Regions from separate parts of the Ruminococcus sp. 8Y-12 genome, predicted to be linked through region 2. Evidence: a T-box and tRNA genes for the amino acid it is inferred to sense, from the RefSeq annotation. Region 2 holds a T-box; the other holds one or more tRNA genes.
The links. A T-box is a leader RNA that pairs with one kind of tRNA and senses whether it is charged. The one in region 2 lies ahead of proS (proline--tRNA ligase), so its partner is inferred to be a tRNA-Pro.

Region 1 (7,056 bases), 1.9 Mb from region 2:
CAAGATCATTTCTAATTCCGACAATTTTTTGGCCATCAATATCCTGATCCGCAGGAACTGTTTTGAGAAAATGTTTTTCCCGCTTCTGAAAACGCAGAATATACTGTCCAGCTACTTCCAGAACATTTTGTATGGCAACACTTCCCACCCTATGATTTTATTCCGCACAGGTTCTGATAAAAAACTGCGTTATTTCGTGAGCTGTCTGTATCAGGAAGAGACCCACAAAGATACCTACTATGGGGAAATGATGACAAACTTTTTGAGCGAAATCCTGATCTACCTGCTGCGCACCCACCTCTCCCATGTGATCTCTAAGACCACGGAACATTCCACCGGTGTGACAGCCATTCTGCAGTATATTCAGGAGCACTATAATACAGTCACCCTGAATGAGGTATGCAGCCAGTTCAGTTATTCCCCGGCCTATTTAAGCCGGTTAATTAAAAAGAGCTTCGGCATGACTTTTTCCGAGATCATCAAAAACCAGAGACTAGACCGGGCGAAATGGCTGTTGGAAAACACTGAGATGTCCATTCCCGACATAGCCCTCGAAGTGGGCTGCACGGATACCAGCCATCTATACCGGCTCTTTAAACAGGACCTGTGCACCACACCCCTGAAATACCGTCATGCTTATCAGCGGGCTGAAGCTCTCTGATATACAAAACAGCCTCCCTTTTGGGAGGCTGTTTTGCCGTATACTTTTTACTTTGATCCTGCGGATAACAGGACTTGAACCTGCACGCCTGTTGGCAATAGAACCTAAATCTATCGCGTCTGCCAATTCCGCCATATCCGCCAATGATTACTGCCCATTTATTATAGCGGATCACTTGCTACCTGTCAATGTTTTTTAGCGGACATGCCCAGACTATTTTCCCTCCCTATACTGGGAAATCTCCTCATAGTTGTGGGCAAAGCTCTCATTCTCAGGAATCGGGATTGCGGGTGCGTTTTTAAAGGTTAATTTCAGCAAGATCGGAGTGATGATGGTTGTGATGATTACCACAATTACCACTGGTCCTAAAAAGTTGGACCCCAAAAGTCCCACCTGTGTTCCCTTGCTGGCAACAATCAGCGCCACCTCACCACGGGAAATCATTCCCACACCGATTCTGATTGACTGGTAATTCTTATAGTGACACATCTTGGCACCGAGTCCACAGCCGACTACCTTTGTGAGCACTGCCACCACCACCAATACCACAGCAAACAAAATGATATTCGGTGTCATAGAAGGCAGTTCCACCTTTAACCCAATACTGGTAAAAAAGACCGGAGACAGGTACATATATGAGACGATATCAAACCTGGATGCCAAATACTGGCTTCTCTGTGTGCTGGATATGATCAGCCCGGCAATAAATGCCCCTGTAATATCCGCAACTCCAAATACTACCTCCGCTATGTAGGACATCACAAGGCAGAACACAAAGGCCACTATCACATGGCGCTGCAGCCCCTTTTTCCCCTTCTCACTCCACTTTTTATAAAACTTATAGAACAGAAACCCGGCAACTGCCGCGAAAAGGAAAAATCCCACAATCTTCAACAGAACCACAACCACATTGACTGAGCTGTCCGCCAGGCTGGTGATCACTGTCAAACCGATAATACCCAGAATGTCATCGATAACCGCAGCCCCTAATATGGCATTTCCAGATCTGGTTTTTAGCTTACCCAGCTCCTTTAATGTCTCAACCGTAATGCTAACGGAAGTTGCCGTCAGTATGATTCCTATGAAAATATTTTGAAGAAACGTGCTGCAGGAAGCGTCTGACGCTATGACTTGTGGCTGATTGAAAAAGTATGCCACAGCAAAACCGCCTACGAGCGGAACCACCACACCGATCAGGGCAATCAGGAAGGAGGCTTTTCCGCTGCGCTTCAGCTCTTTTATATCTGTCTCCATGCCTGCACAGAACATCAGAACCACAACGCCTATCTCAGCCGTCTGGTGGATAAAGCTGGTCTCTTTTAATATATTAAAAACAGCCGGTCCCAGCAGCAGACCCGCCAGAAGTGCACCGACCACCTGAGGCATTCGGACTTTCCGCGTAATCAGCCCCAAAAGTTTGGTACTGAGCAAGATAATTGCCAAGTCAAATAAGTAATTGTAAGTTTCCATAGTCTCGCCTCTCATTTTCAAATTTTCCATCCACTAATTTATCACTTATGGTTTGACAAGACAATCTTTTTTTCTTGTTTTGCAAATTCTTAGCAATTTCTTAACACATTTTAAGGTATACTCGTTGTATACTGATTTCAAATGGATATGAGGTAAATAACTATGCATAAGACTACTAAAAAATTACTGCACAATATCTGCGTTGTTATGTTCAGCATGACTGCTGCTACAGCCATCTCCTTTTATTTTCACCATATAAACGGAAGTTCTGTCAATATTGCGCTCTTTTACATTTTAGCCATTGTACTGACAGCCCGCTACACTTCGAATTACATGTGCGGGGTAATCGCATCCCTGGCAGGTGTCATCAGTATCAACTATCTGTTTACCTACCCATATTTTGAGCTGAACTTTCAGCTCAGCGGGTATCCCCTTACGTTTCTGGTCATGCTGATCATCTCTCTTATCACCAGCACTGCCACCACCCATATGAAGGAAAATGCACGCATCCTGTCCGAACGTGAAAAACAGCTCACAGCTGCAGAAAAGGAAAAGATGAGGGCGAATCTGCTGCGCGCTGTATCCCATGATCTGCGAACGCCCCTAACCAGTATCATTGGTGCGAGCAATACTTACCTGGACAACGGAGATACCCTTTCAGAGGCCCAAAAACGGGAACTGGTAGCGCATATTGCCCAGGATTCCAACTGGCTCCTGAACATGGTGGAGAATCTGCTGTCCGTAACCCGGATACATGATGATGTAGCCAGGGTAACCAAGTCCTTAGAACCCATCGAGGAGGTGGTTTCCGAGGCGGTCTATCGTCTGAAAAAACGCCTGCCCCAGGCCTCAATCAAGGTGAAGGTACCTGATGACCTGGTTATGATTCCCATGGATGCCATTCTGATCGAGCAGGTTATTATCAATCTTCTGGAAAACGCGGTTGTTCACGCTCAAAGCAGAGAGCCCATTCAATGCCTGGTAACCTGTGACAGGGATACCGTTGCGTTTCACATTATTGATTTTGGCATAGGAATTGACCCGGATCAGCTGGACTCCATATTTGAGAGCGGTTCTCTTTGCTGCGGCAAGTCGTCGGACAGTTCAAAGGGCATGGGTATCGGACTCTCCATCTGCAAAACCATTATATTAGCCCACAATGGGACCATAACTGCCCGAAATCACAGTGAGGGCGCTGAATTTATATTTACATTACCACGGGACGGTGAATCACATGAATAACTATAAATCAACTATTTTAGTCATAGAAGATGAGAAAAATATCTGCAATTTTATATCCACAACACTCTCTAACCAGAATTATCGGGTACTCAAGGCGTACAATGGAGTGGACGGGCTTTCCATCATAACCTCTCAATGCCCGGATATGGTTCTACTGGATCTGGGACTGCCTGACATAGACGGACTTACCATTATACGCCGTGTCCGGAGCTGGTCCTCCATTCCTATCTTAGTTATCTCTGCGCGTACCCAGGAGTCCGAAAAAGTGGAGGCCTTAGACCTGGGGGCGGATGACTATATAACAAAACCCTTTGGGACCTCGGAACTGATGGCCCGCATCCGGACTGCGGAACGCCACAGCGCTCTGCCCTCCTCGCAGGGGGTGCCCCATATTTTCCATGCCAAGGATCTCACCATCGATTTTGTAAAGCACCAGATCTCTGTCAGAGGCCAGGAAGTGCATTTGACGCAGGTGGAATTCAAAATCATTTCCCTGCTGGCCCGCAATTCCGGAAGAGTTATGACCTATGACTCCATCATCTCCAGCATCTGGGGACCCTATGCGGACCACAACAATCGTATACTCAGGGTTAATATGGCGAATATCAGAAGAAAGCTGGAACTGAATCCCGCTGAGCCGGAATATGTACAGACAGAGATTGGAATCGGTTACCGAATGATTGAGGAAGAGAGCCTTTAGGGGCTCTCTCAGACAAGTGCAAAGGACTTCCATATAATAAAAAAATCCCCGCAAACTGCGAAGATACTTGTTTTTACGAATTTATTGAATGAGACATCGGGGATTCGAACCCCGGACAACTTGATTAAAAGTCAAGTGCTCTACCAACTGAGCTAATATCCCATAAGTTCTCCGGGCAAATCCTCTGCCCCAGTCGGCTTTCGCCAGCTGGGCTAGCTGGATTCGAACCAGCGAGTGCAGCAGTCAAAGTGCTGTGCCTTACCGCTTGGCGATAGCCCAAGAAAGGGTGGGTAAAGGGATTCGAACCCTCGGCCTCCAGAGCCACAATCTGGCGCGCTAACCAGCTGCGCTATACCCACCATTATTAAATATTGCCCACCTGCAAATACAGGTAAACGAGCCTGAAGGGATTCGAACCCCCGACCCACGGCTTAGAAGGCCGTTGCTCTATCCAACTGAGCTACAGACTCAAGAGCGGGTGATGGGAATCGAACCCACGTATCCAGCTTGGAAGGCTGGTGTTCTACCATTGAACTACACCCGCATGGTGTTACGTATCGGGGTGACAGGATTCGAACCTGCGACCTCCTGGTCCCAAACCAGGCGCTCTAGCCAAGCTGAGCCACACCCCGTTCTAGGCTTATCTTGCGCCCTTTTCGTGACGCAAGACATATTATATTATAGCCATTTCCAATTGTCAACTATTTTTTCGTTTTTTTTACTATTTTTTCAGTCTAAATAACAAATCCTGTATTTTGCTTCCCCAAGCTCATTGATCTCCATCAGAATATAGCTGGGCTTTCTCCCTTCCTGTCTGGGGTAGGACAGACTTCCCGGGTTTAAAACAGTCAGCTGTTCCCCCACATCCAGCACGGGTCTGTGTGTATGACCGTACATGACGATATCCACACCTCTTGCCCGTGCCTGCCGCCTGATTTCCTGTGTATCCAGGGACACATAGTAGTAATGCCCGTGGGTGATCAGCACTTTATACTTCCCCAGCATAAACTCCTGCTCCCTGGGCAGATCACAAAAAAAGTCATTGTTGCCACACACAATATTGACCGGACATTCCGCCAGCTGACGGATAAAGTCCTCGCTTCCCTCCGCATCACCTAGATGAATCAAACGGTCAATGGGTTTTTGTTCTTCCAACACTTTTTCCAGATTTCTGTCTCGGCGATGGGTGTCACTGACAATCAATATTTTCATCTGCAGTTCCCCTCCTACAGTACTGTTTTTAGTTTTTCCTTCATCATCCGGAGCGCTTTGCCGCGGTGGCTCAGCTCATTCTTCTTCTCCGGAGACAGCTCTGCGGTAGTGCACTTGTATTCCGGGAGGTAAAAAATGGGATCATATCCAAATCCATTCTCCCCCCTGCTCTCATATCCTATGATCCCCTCAACCGCTGCCTGACTGTGAAGGACTTCCCCGCTTGGCAGAGCTGCGGAGATTGCACACACAAACCTGGCAGTCCGCTTTTCATCAGGCACACCTTCCAGACGGTCAATCAAGTTCTTGTTTTTAATGTCATAGGAAGTTTCCTCCCCCATATATCTGGCTGAGTAAATGCCGGGTTCCCCGTTGAGGTAATCGATCTCCAGCCCAGAGTCGTCCGCCAGCACGATCTGCCCGGTCAGCTCCATGACTGTCTTTGCCTTAATATCCGCATTTTCCTGAAAACTCGTTCCGTTTTCCACAATATCCGCTTTCGCGCCTGCCTCTTTCATGGAAAGAACAGGAATCTTTAGATCTGCCAGAATCTCCCGAATCTCCCTCATCTTTCCCTCATTTCCAGTTGCAAAAATAATACACTTTTCCATATCTTCACTCTTTTCTACCGTTTACTCCGATTATATCACGGTGTGCTTTCCCGTGCAAAATACTTTTTCCAACTTTGTCAAAAAATGTCAGAAGTATACACTTTTAGGCAGAGGTTGCACCCGTATCCCTCCTCCGCGCGCTTCCAGTTGTATCCATTGGAGCTGATATACCCCTCTCCGTCCTCTATGGTAACCATGCTGGTGTTCTGATCCGCCTGGTACTCTGTTGCAACCGGATACTCTGATCCAGGGGTCTTTATCTTAATACTAAGGGCAAATCTCTGACCCGGTTCCAGCTGGATCGGCTCCTCCAAATCAATGGTGTAGTATCCCGGATTTTTCAAGGTGCCTGACTGCACCTTTTTGCTCGCCGCCAAAGAGAGGGGGCTGTCAAAAAATTCTGTCTTATATATGGTATACCTGGTATCTCTGTCTGTGGCGTAGAATCCCACCGCCTCCGCGCGCTCCTTTCCCTTGCTCTCATATACATTGGCAAAGTAGCATGTATCCGTACCATACCCCAGCTGTCCTACCCAGCCGCAGAGATCGCTCTGATATAGATGATCGTAATTGTCCGGCTCATCCACTCTGGTGTAGGCCAAGCAGTAGCTGGCAATCAGAGCATCCTCATAGGACACGTAAAAAATACCATTATCCCCAAACTTATCTCCCCAGCTGTTTTGACAGATAAATGCACCGTCCCGCTTTACATTCATGGTAAAGCGCTCTTTGGGATATGCATCATCCCATCCGATAATCAGCACATCGTGGTTGGGGTCTTTTTCACCCTGATAGCAGTACGCCTTTTCAAACTGATTGTAAAAGACAGATGTATGGGCCGAGCTTTCCATATCCATGTAAAAGGAAGACTGCACAGCTCCATACTTGTACACCAGACGCTTTACATCCTGAATATCCTTGTCCATAATCATCTGCATTTCCTGCACATGCTTTATCGGGGCAAGTCCCTTGGGTGAGCTGCCGTCTCCATAGGGGTCCTGATCCTCCCTCACAGGTCCCAGCCATGCGGCAAAATAGGCGATGGACATGGTGTAGGCTCCCCCGTCCTCCTGTCCCTTTTGATATGGATTCTGCAGTGAAATGTGATCTGCGGAGAATACGGTGTGTTCTTTGGGTAGCAGAACAGACTCCAGGGACGA
Region 2 (7,056 bases):
GATCAGGTAAAAGTACGGTTGGGGTAGTGCTTGCTAAGGTGTTGGGCTATGGCTTTGTGGACTCTGACCTGGTGATCCAGGAGCAGGAGGGGATGCGCCTCTTTCAGATTATGGAGGAGAAGGGCATTGACGGTTTTATTCAGGTGGAAAATCTGGTAAACAGCCGTATCCGGGCCGACCGCTGTGTGATCGCCACCGGAGGAAGCGTGGTATACGGCAAGGAGGCTATGGAGCATCTGCGCAGTATTGGCAGAGTAATCTATCTGCGCCTTCCCTTTGGGGAACTCAGGGAGAGACTGGGGAATCTGAAGTGCCGGGGAGTTGTGCTAAAGGATGGTCAGACTCTGGAGGAGCTTTACCGGGAGAGAACCCCGCTCTATGAGCAGTATGCGGATCTTGTTGTGGATGAGGAAGGGCTGGGCGTTGAGGAGACGCTGGAGAGGATTGTGGACCAGCTCCAGGCCTCGTTACGGTTTACACGTTCACAGTAACATGCATAAATCCATGCAAAATCGCCTGCGGCGCTGGGATTTATGCACCCTTGAATCATTTTCTCACGGTCTGAGCAGTCAATGCTCAGACCTGAGTGAACAGTAACTAGGCCTCCAAGACGCAGACTTAAATTTCCTTGGTAATATTGCACAGAACGTATTTTTATGTGTACAATCGAAGACGGGTATTTATGGCAAAAATTACCGAAATCTTAATTTTTATTTACAAAAGTAAAGAATGTGTTATAATATAGGTTAGATATTTTAAGGGGAATATCGATGGAGGTCATGATGAATGACCTTTTCGCTTGAGTACAGGGAAAAGTATAAATAAAAAATATCGAGGTGTCCTATGGAACAGTATATAATTAAAGGCGGCAATCCACTGGTCGGTGAAGTTGAGATAGGTGGGGCCAAGAATGCGGCGCTGGGAATACTTGCGGCGGCAATCATGACGGACGAGACGATTATCATAGAGAACCTGCCGGATGTTCAAGATATCAACGTGTTGTTGGAAGCGATCAGTGTCATCGGCGCAAAGGTTGAGAGATTAGACAGAAATAAAGTTGCAATCAACGGTTCCATGATCGGCGAGATCAGCGTGGACTATGAGTATATTAAAAAGATCAGGGCATCCTACTATCTGCTGGGTGCGCTCCTGGGCAAGTACAAGAGAGCTGAGGTTCCCCTTCCGGGCGGCTGCAACATCGGGAGCAGACCCATTGATCTGCATTTAAAAGGGTTTAAAGCGCTGGGAGCCAGCGTGAGTATACGACACGGTTCCATTGTGGCACAGGCGGAGAGACTGCACGGCAGTCATATTTTCCTGGATACGGTTTCGGTGGGAGCCACTATCAATATTATGCTTGCTGCCTCCATGGCGGAGGGAAGGACCATCATTGAGAATGCAGCCAGAGAGCCGCATGTAGTGGATGTGGCAAACTTTCTGAACAGCATGGGCGCCAATATCAAGGGGGCAGGTACGGACGTGATCCGTATCCGCGGGGTGGAATCACTTCACAAGACAGAGTACTCCATCATACCAGACCAGATCGAGGCAGGCACCTTTATGTTTGCGGCAGCAGCCACCATGGGCGATGTAATGGTGAAAAATGTGATTCCAAAGCATCTCGAGGCCACTACGGCGAAGCTGGAGGAGATCGGGTGCGAGGTGGAGGAGTTCGATGATGCAGTCCGCGTGGTTGCGTCCAAGAGACTGAGCAATACAAATGTAAAGACCCTTCCCTATCCGGGATATCCCACGGATATGCAGCCCCAGATCGGGGTTACCCTGGCACTGGCCAGAGGTACAAGCATTGTGACAGAGAGTATTTTTGAAAACAGGTTTAAATATATTGATGAGCTGGCCCGCATGGGCGCGTCTGTGAAGGTGGAGGGAAACACAGCCATTATTTCAGGCGTGGACAGGCTGACAGGGGCCAGAGTGAGCGCTCCGGATCTTCGGGCAGGCGCTGCACTTGTGATTGCAGGTCTGGCGGCAGAGGGGATTACCATTGTGGATGATATCGTGTATATCCAGAGAGGCTACGAGAGCTTTGAGGAAAAGCTCAGGTCTCTGGGAGCGGAGATCGAGAAAGTGGCCAGCGAGAAAGAGATTCAGAAGTTTAAATTAAGAGTGGGTTGAAATCGAATAAGAAACCGTTGCACAATGCCGGATATCTGGCGGAAAGCAACGGTTTTTTCTATTTATTATGGTAAGGTATTGACTTTTTGGTATATTGTTATACAATATAGTCGTAGTAAGTAGTAATACAAGGTAGGTGCATGTATGCATGGTAGATAAATCACAGCTGTTCAAGGGGACTCTGGAGGGATGCATTCTCCAGATCATTGACTCTAAAGAGACCTATGGGTATGAGATTGCTGGAAAACTGGAGCAGAGCGGGCTGGGAGAGTTTAAGGAGGGGACGCTTTACCCACTGCTGCTGAGGCTGGAAAAGAAGGGATTGATCAAAGCAGCCTTTCGTCCCAGCGCATTAGGGCCTAAGAGAAAGTATTACCATCTCACGGAACAGGGAAAGGAGTATCTGGAGGAGTTTGTAGAATTGTGGCGGTGTATTGAGAGCAGTGTGAATTCCATATTGAAGGGGGAGGAACAGGTATGAACATCTTTTATAATGATCTAATGAAACTAAAAAACGAGAACAGGAAAAGACTGGAAATGATCAAAAATCCAAACCAGAGGACTATTCGGGATATCATGGTTTATATGCGCTATTCCGGAATCTGTCCTTTCCAGCTTGCAGTGGTACAGAAGGATCTTCTGGGAATGGCTGAGGAGGCTGCGAAGGACGGTGTCACGGTGGAGGAGAAGTTGGGGGTTCCTCTGAAGGAGTTTTGTGACTCCGTAATTCGAGATGCCAGAAGACAGACGCTGTGGGAACGTTTTTCCCATGTGATGATTTTTTTGTTTCCCACCATCTTACTCTTTTTTGGGTATGTTTTTGTACTTGAGGGTCGAAAAGCCCAGGAGGGTGTGCCGCTCATCCATTTCCTGATCATCCTCTTTGCAGCAGCCGTGAGTTTCATCTATGTGGTACTCAGGGCAAAGATTACCTTTTGTCAGAACAGGTTTATTAACTTTACAGTGTTATTTATCCCAACGCTTCTGGTTATCGGGGGATACCTGATGCCATTAGGGATTTTAAGAGATAGCGGGAGTATCAGGAACCTGGCAGCGGTTGTGGTGCCGGTCAGCTTTCAGACCGCCTTTGGGGTACTGATCTTTCTGTATCTGCTCCTGCTTTTGCAGGAATCTGTTCATTGGAACCGGATTTCCGGAAAATATGACTGGAGATAAGGGGGCGCATTGTCAAAGATATGGGGTTCCGGGAATTTCCGGGTAGCTGCCCATAGCAATCAAAAGCTCCAGACCTATCTGCCGGGCTTCCAATACAGCCTCTCTGGCAGAGCTGGCATCCCCGGAGAGGGCCAGGATTACTTCATTGGAATGGCTGGTTCCCCTGTCGGGTGTCATGTACCGGATGATCTTTACACCGGCCGCTTTCACTGCAGTGTCCGCCATTACCAGGCCGATGGCGGCGGGGGAACCGGCCATGAATCCAAAGGCCTGTCCCGGTTTTGCCCCAAAGGCTTTCTGCAGTACCTGCCCTGCGTTGGCGGAGTAGGCAAACTCCAGGTGTCCAGCCTGGCTGATGTACAGCTCTCCTGCGTATTTATTTGTGAGTTCCAGGGCAATCTGAACGGCCTGGCGCACATCCGAGACATTGTCCCCTCCCAGGACTACATAGTTCCCATGGCCGCCCCAGCCCTTTGTGTCCCGGGGTAGCTCGATGGAGAGAACTTCCGTGTTGGTGGCTTTCACCGCTTCATCGACGGCTGTGAGCTGTCCTGCCGCTCCGGTTCTGGAACTGAAAATCCCCAGGGAGTGATAGCGGGTGCCCAGACCCATCTGAGCCAGGAGCTCAGAGTCAATGCCCGCAATCACCAGCCCAATGGTGTCCAGGACCGCGGTGCCCACAAATTCTGTTCTTGTACAATTCATACTGATTGATCTAACGTCCATAAATTTCTCCTCTATGGCAGGTGCAAACAGGCATACCTATCCAATAATAAGCTTAGTATAAAGAAAAAAGTGCTTCATGTCAAACGTTACTGTTCACACGTTCACAGTAACGCTTGACAAACGTGATTTTTTCGACTAGAATGACCCTATTGACGAAAAGCGCGATGAAGAGGACCAGTACATATGTGACAATCCAAAGAGAGGGAATCGATGGTGAGAGATTTCTGTGCGGAGCATGTGGAACCTACCTTGGAGCACTGTATGAAAGTACAGCGTAATTCCGGCGTTAACGGAGAAAGAGCGGGCAGCGCAGGCTGCCAAACAGGGTGGTACCGCCGAAGAATGTTACCTCGGTCCCTTTGTGCGCAGAATGCGTGCAGGGAGACCGGGGGTTTTTGTTTTAAAGAGAAATACATCCTGAGAGACAAAAAACTTCCGGGGCCAAGTGTAATATGTTCCCCCTGCTTTATAAAAACCAAAGTACTGGAAAGGAGTAAAGAGATGGCAAAGGAAAAGAAATTGGTGGAAGCGATCACCTCCATGGAGGAGGATTTCGCACAGTGGTACACAGATGTGGTAAAGAAGGCAGAGCTGATTGACTACACCAGTGTGAAGGGTTGTATGGTGATTAAACCTGCGGGATATGCAATCTGGGAGAATATTCAGAATGAGCTGGACCGCAGGTTCAAGGAGACAGGGGTGGAAAATGTATACCTGCCGCTGTTCATTCCTGAGAGTCTGCTCCAGAAGGAGAAGGATCATGTGGAGGGATTTGCCCCGGAAGTGGCCTGGGTGACCCATGGCGGACTGGAGCCCCTTCAGGAGCGTTTGTGCGTGCGTCCCACCTCAGAGACTCTGTTCTGTGACTTCTACGCCAATGACGTCCACTCCTACCGGGATCTCCCCAAGGTGTACAATCAGTGGTGTTCAGTGGTGCGCTGGGAAAAGACCACGAGACCCTTCCTGCGCTCCAGGGAGTTCCTGTGGCAGGAGGGTCACACCGCCCACGCTACAGCCGAGGAGGCTGAGGAGAGAACCATTCAGATGCTGAATGTGTACGCCAGCTTCTGTGAGGATGTTCTGGCCATTCCTGTGATCAAGGGCCGCAAGACGGATAAGGAGAAGTTCGCAGGAGCGGAGGCCACCTATACGATAGAGTCTCTGATGCACGACGGAAAGGCGCTGCAGTCCGGAACCAGCCATAATTTTGGGGACGGATTCGCAAAAGCCTTTGGCATCCAGTTTGCGGACAAGGACAATCAGTTAAAATATGTTCATCAGACCTCCTGGGGAATGACAACCCGGATGATTGGAGCCATTATTATGGTACACGGGGATAACAGCGGACTAGTGCTTCCGCCCAGAATTGCGCCCACCCAGGTGGTGGTGATTCCCATCCAGCAGAAAAAAGAGGGCGTGCTTGAGAGGGCGGTCCAGGTGAAGGCAGCGCTGCAGGCAGCAGGCCTGCGTGTGAAGCTGGATGACTCGGACAAGAGCCCCGGATGGAAATTCTCCGAGCAGGAGATGAGAGGCTTTCCTGTGAGAATCGAGCTGGGGCCCAAGGACATTGAGGCCGGGCATGCAGTGATCGTGCGCAGGGATACCAGGGAGAAGATCGTTGCGCCTATAGAGGAGCTGGCAGAAAAGACCGCGCAGATACTGGAGGCCATCCAGACGGACATGCTGGAGAGGGCCAGAGCTCACAGGGATTCCCATACCTACACTGCCACTAACATGGAGGAGATGCGGGACATCGCTGAGAACAAGCCGGGCTTTATCAAAGCCATGTGGTGCGGATGCCAGGAGTGCGAGGATGCCTTAAAGGAGGAGATCGGCGTGACCTCCAGATGTATGCCCTTTGAGCAGGAGCATCTCTCGGGTACCTGCGTTCACTGTGGAAAGCCGGCAAAACAGATGGTATACTGGGGAAAGGCTTATTAATCAAATGGAGATAGACAAAACACTATACACAACAAGACCGGATCCGGAGGGAAGGCTTCCCAAGGAGATGGCGGTCTATGATCTCCTGGAAAAGCTGGACATCCCATTTGTGCGGGTGGACCATGAGGTGACACCGTCCATTGAGTCCTGCCATGATGTGGACAAATTGCTGGATATTGAGATTTGCAAAAACCTTTTTCTGTGCAACCGGCAAAAGACGGATTTTTACCTGTTATTGATGCCTGGACAAAAGCCTTTTAAGACAAAGGAGCTCTCAAAGCAGATCGGAAGTGCCAGGTTATCCTTTGCGGGCGAGGAGTATTTGGAGGAATTTATGGATCTCACCCCCGGATCAGTCACCGTCCTGGGCCTGATGAATGACAAAGACAAGAGAATCCGGCTGCTGATTGACCGGGAGGTGGCTGAGACAGAGTATCTGGGATGCCATCCCTGCATCAATACCTCCAGCCTGAAGCTGCGTACCAGAGATATTCTGGAAAAGTTTCTTCCATATATAGGACATGACTATACAGTGGTGGAGCTGCTGTGAACGTGTGAACAGTAACGTGGTGGAGCTTTGAGAAAGTGGCGGTACAAAAAATCATTGACAAAGAAAGGTTTAGGCGGTATCATAGGGCCAAGATTTTAGAAAAATCTATCTATAAAGAAGGAGGAAAAGAGAATATGAAGAAGTTCAAACAGATCGCTGCATTTGCATTAGCTGCATCCCTTGCAGTTGCATCCCTTGCCGGCTGCGGAAGTAAAGACGCGGCAAAGGAAGGGGCGGCATCCACGGAGGCTGCTGACGGAGAGGCAACGGCGAAGGGTGGTACCTTTAAGATCGGAGGCATTGGACCCACAACAGGAGGAGCTGCAGTTTACGGACAGGCAGTGGCAAATGCGATTGAGCTTGCGGCAAAGGAAATCAATGCAGCGGGTGGAATAAATGGTTATCAGGTGGAGACATCCTTCCAGGATGATGAGAGCGATGCGGAAAAATCCGTAAATGCTTACAATACATTAAAAGACTGGGGTATGCAGATGCTGGTAGGCACCGTTACCTCCGGACCCTGTATC

Region 1: it encodes a tRNA-Pro, which carries the amino acid that the T-box ahead of proS (proline--tRNA ligase) is inferred to sense. The anticodon was not compared.

Annotation. Positions count from the first base shown of each region.
Region 1 covers NZ_CM176623.1:4,443,092-4,450,147, forward strand. Annotated here, with positions in the region: gene AC0THY_RS17955 (AraC family transcriptional regulator) at 1-661, shown strand, start outside; tRNA gene AC0THY_RS17960 (tRNA-Leu) at 721-802, opposite strand; gene AC0THY_RS17965 (cation:proton antiporter) at 875-2,131, opposite strand; gene AC0THY_RS17970 (sensor histidine kinase) at 2,294-3,373, shown strand; gene AC0THY_RS17975 (response regulator) at 3,366-4,073, shown strand; tRNA gene AC0THY_RS17980 (tRNA-Lys) at 4,163-4,235, opposite strand; tRNA gene AC0THY_RS17985 (tRNA-Gln) at 4,281-4,352, opposite strand; tRNA gene AC0THY_RS17990 (tRNA-His) at 4,359-4,432, opposite strand; tRNA gene AC0THY_RS17995 (tRNA-Arg) at 4,470-4,543, opposite strand; tRNA gene AC0THY_RS18000 (tRNA-Gly) at 4,547-4,617, opposite strand; tRNA gene AC0THY_RS18005 (tRNA-Pro) at 4,631-4,705, opposite strand; gene AC0THY_RS18010 (metallophosphoesterase family protein) at 4,803-5,285, opposite strand; gene AC0THY_RS18015 (XTP/dITP diphosphatase) at 5,300-5,896, opposite strand; gene AC0THY_RS18020 (lectin like domain-containing protein) at 5,974-7,056, opposite strand, start outside.
Region 2 covers NZ_CM176623.1:1,344,832-1,351,887, forward strand. Annotated here, with positions in the region: gene AC0THY_RS04910 (shikimate kinase) at 1-491, shown strand, start outside; gene murA (UDP-N-acetylglucosamine 1-carboxyvinyltransferase) at 844-2,136, shown strand; gene AC0THY_RS04920 (PadR family transcriptional regulator) at 2,285-2,617, shown strand; gene AC0THY_RS04925 (hypothetical protein) at 2,614-3,312, shown strand; gene pduB (microcompartment protein PduB) at 3,325-4,038, opposite strand; T-box leader at 4,194-4,400, shown strand; gene proS (proline--tRNA ligase) at 4,540-5,979, shown strand; gene AC0THY_RS04940 (prolyl-tRNA synthetase associated domain-containing protein) at 5,984-6,529, shown strand; gene AC0THY_RS04945 (ABC transporter substrate-binding protein) at 6,664-7,056, shown strand, end outside.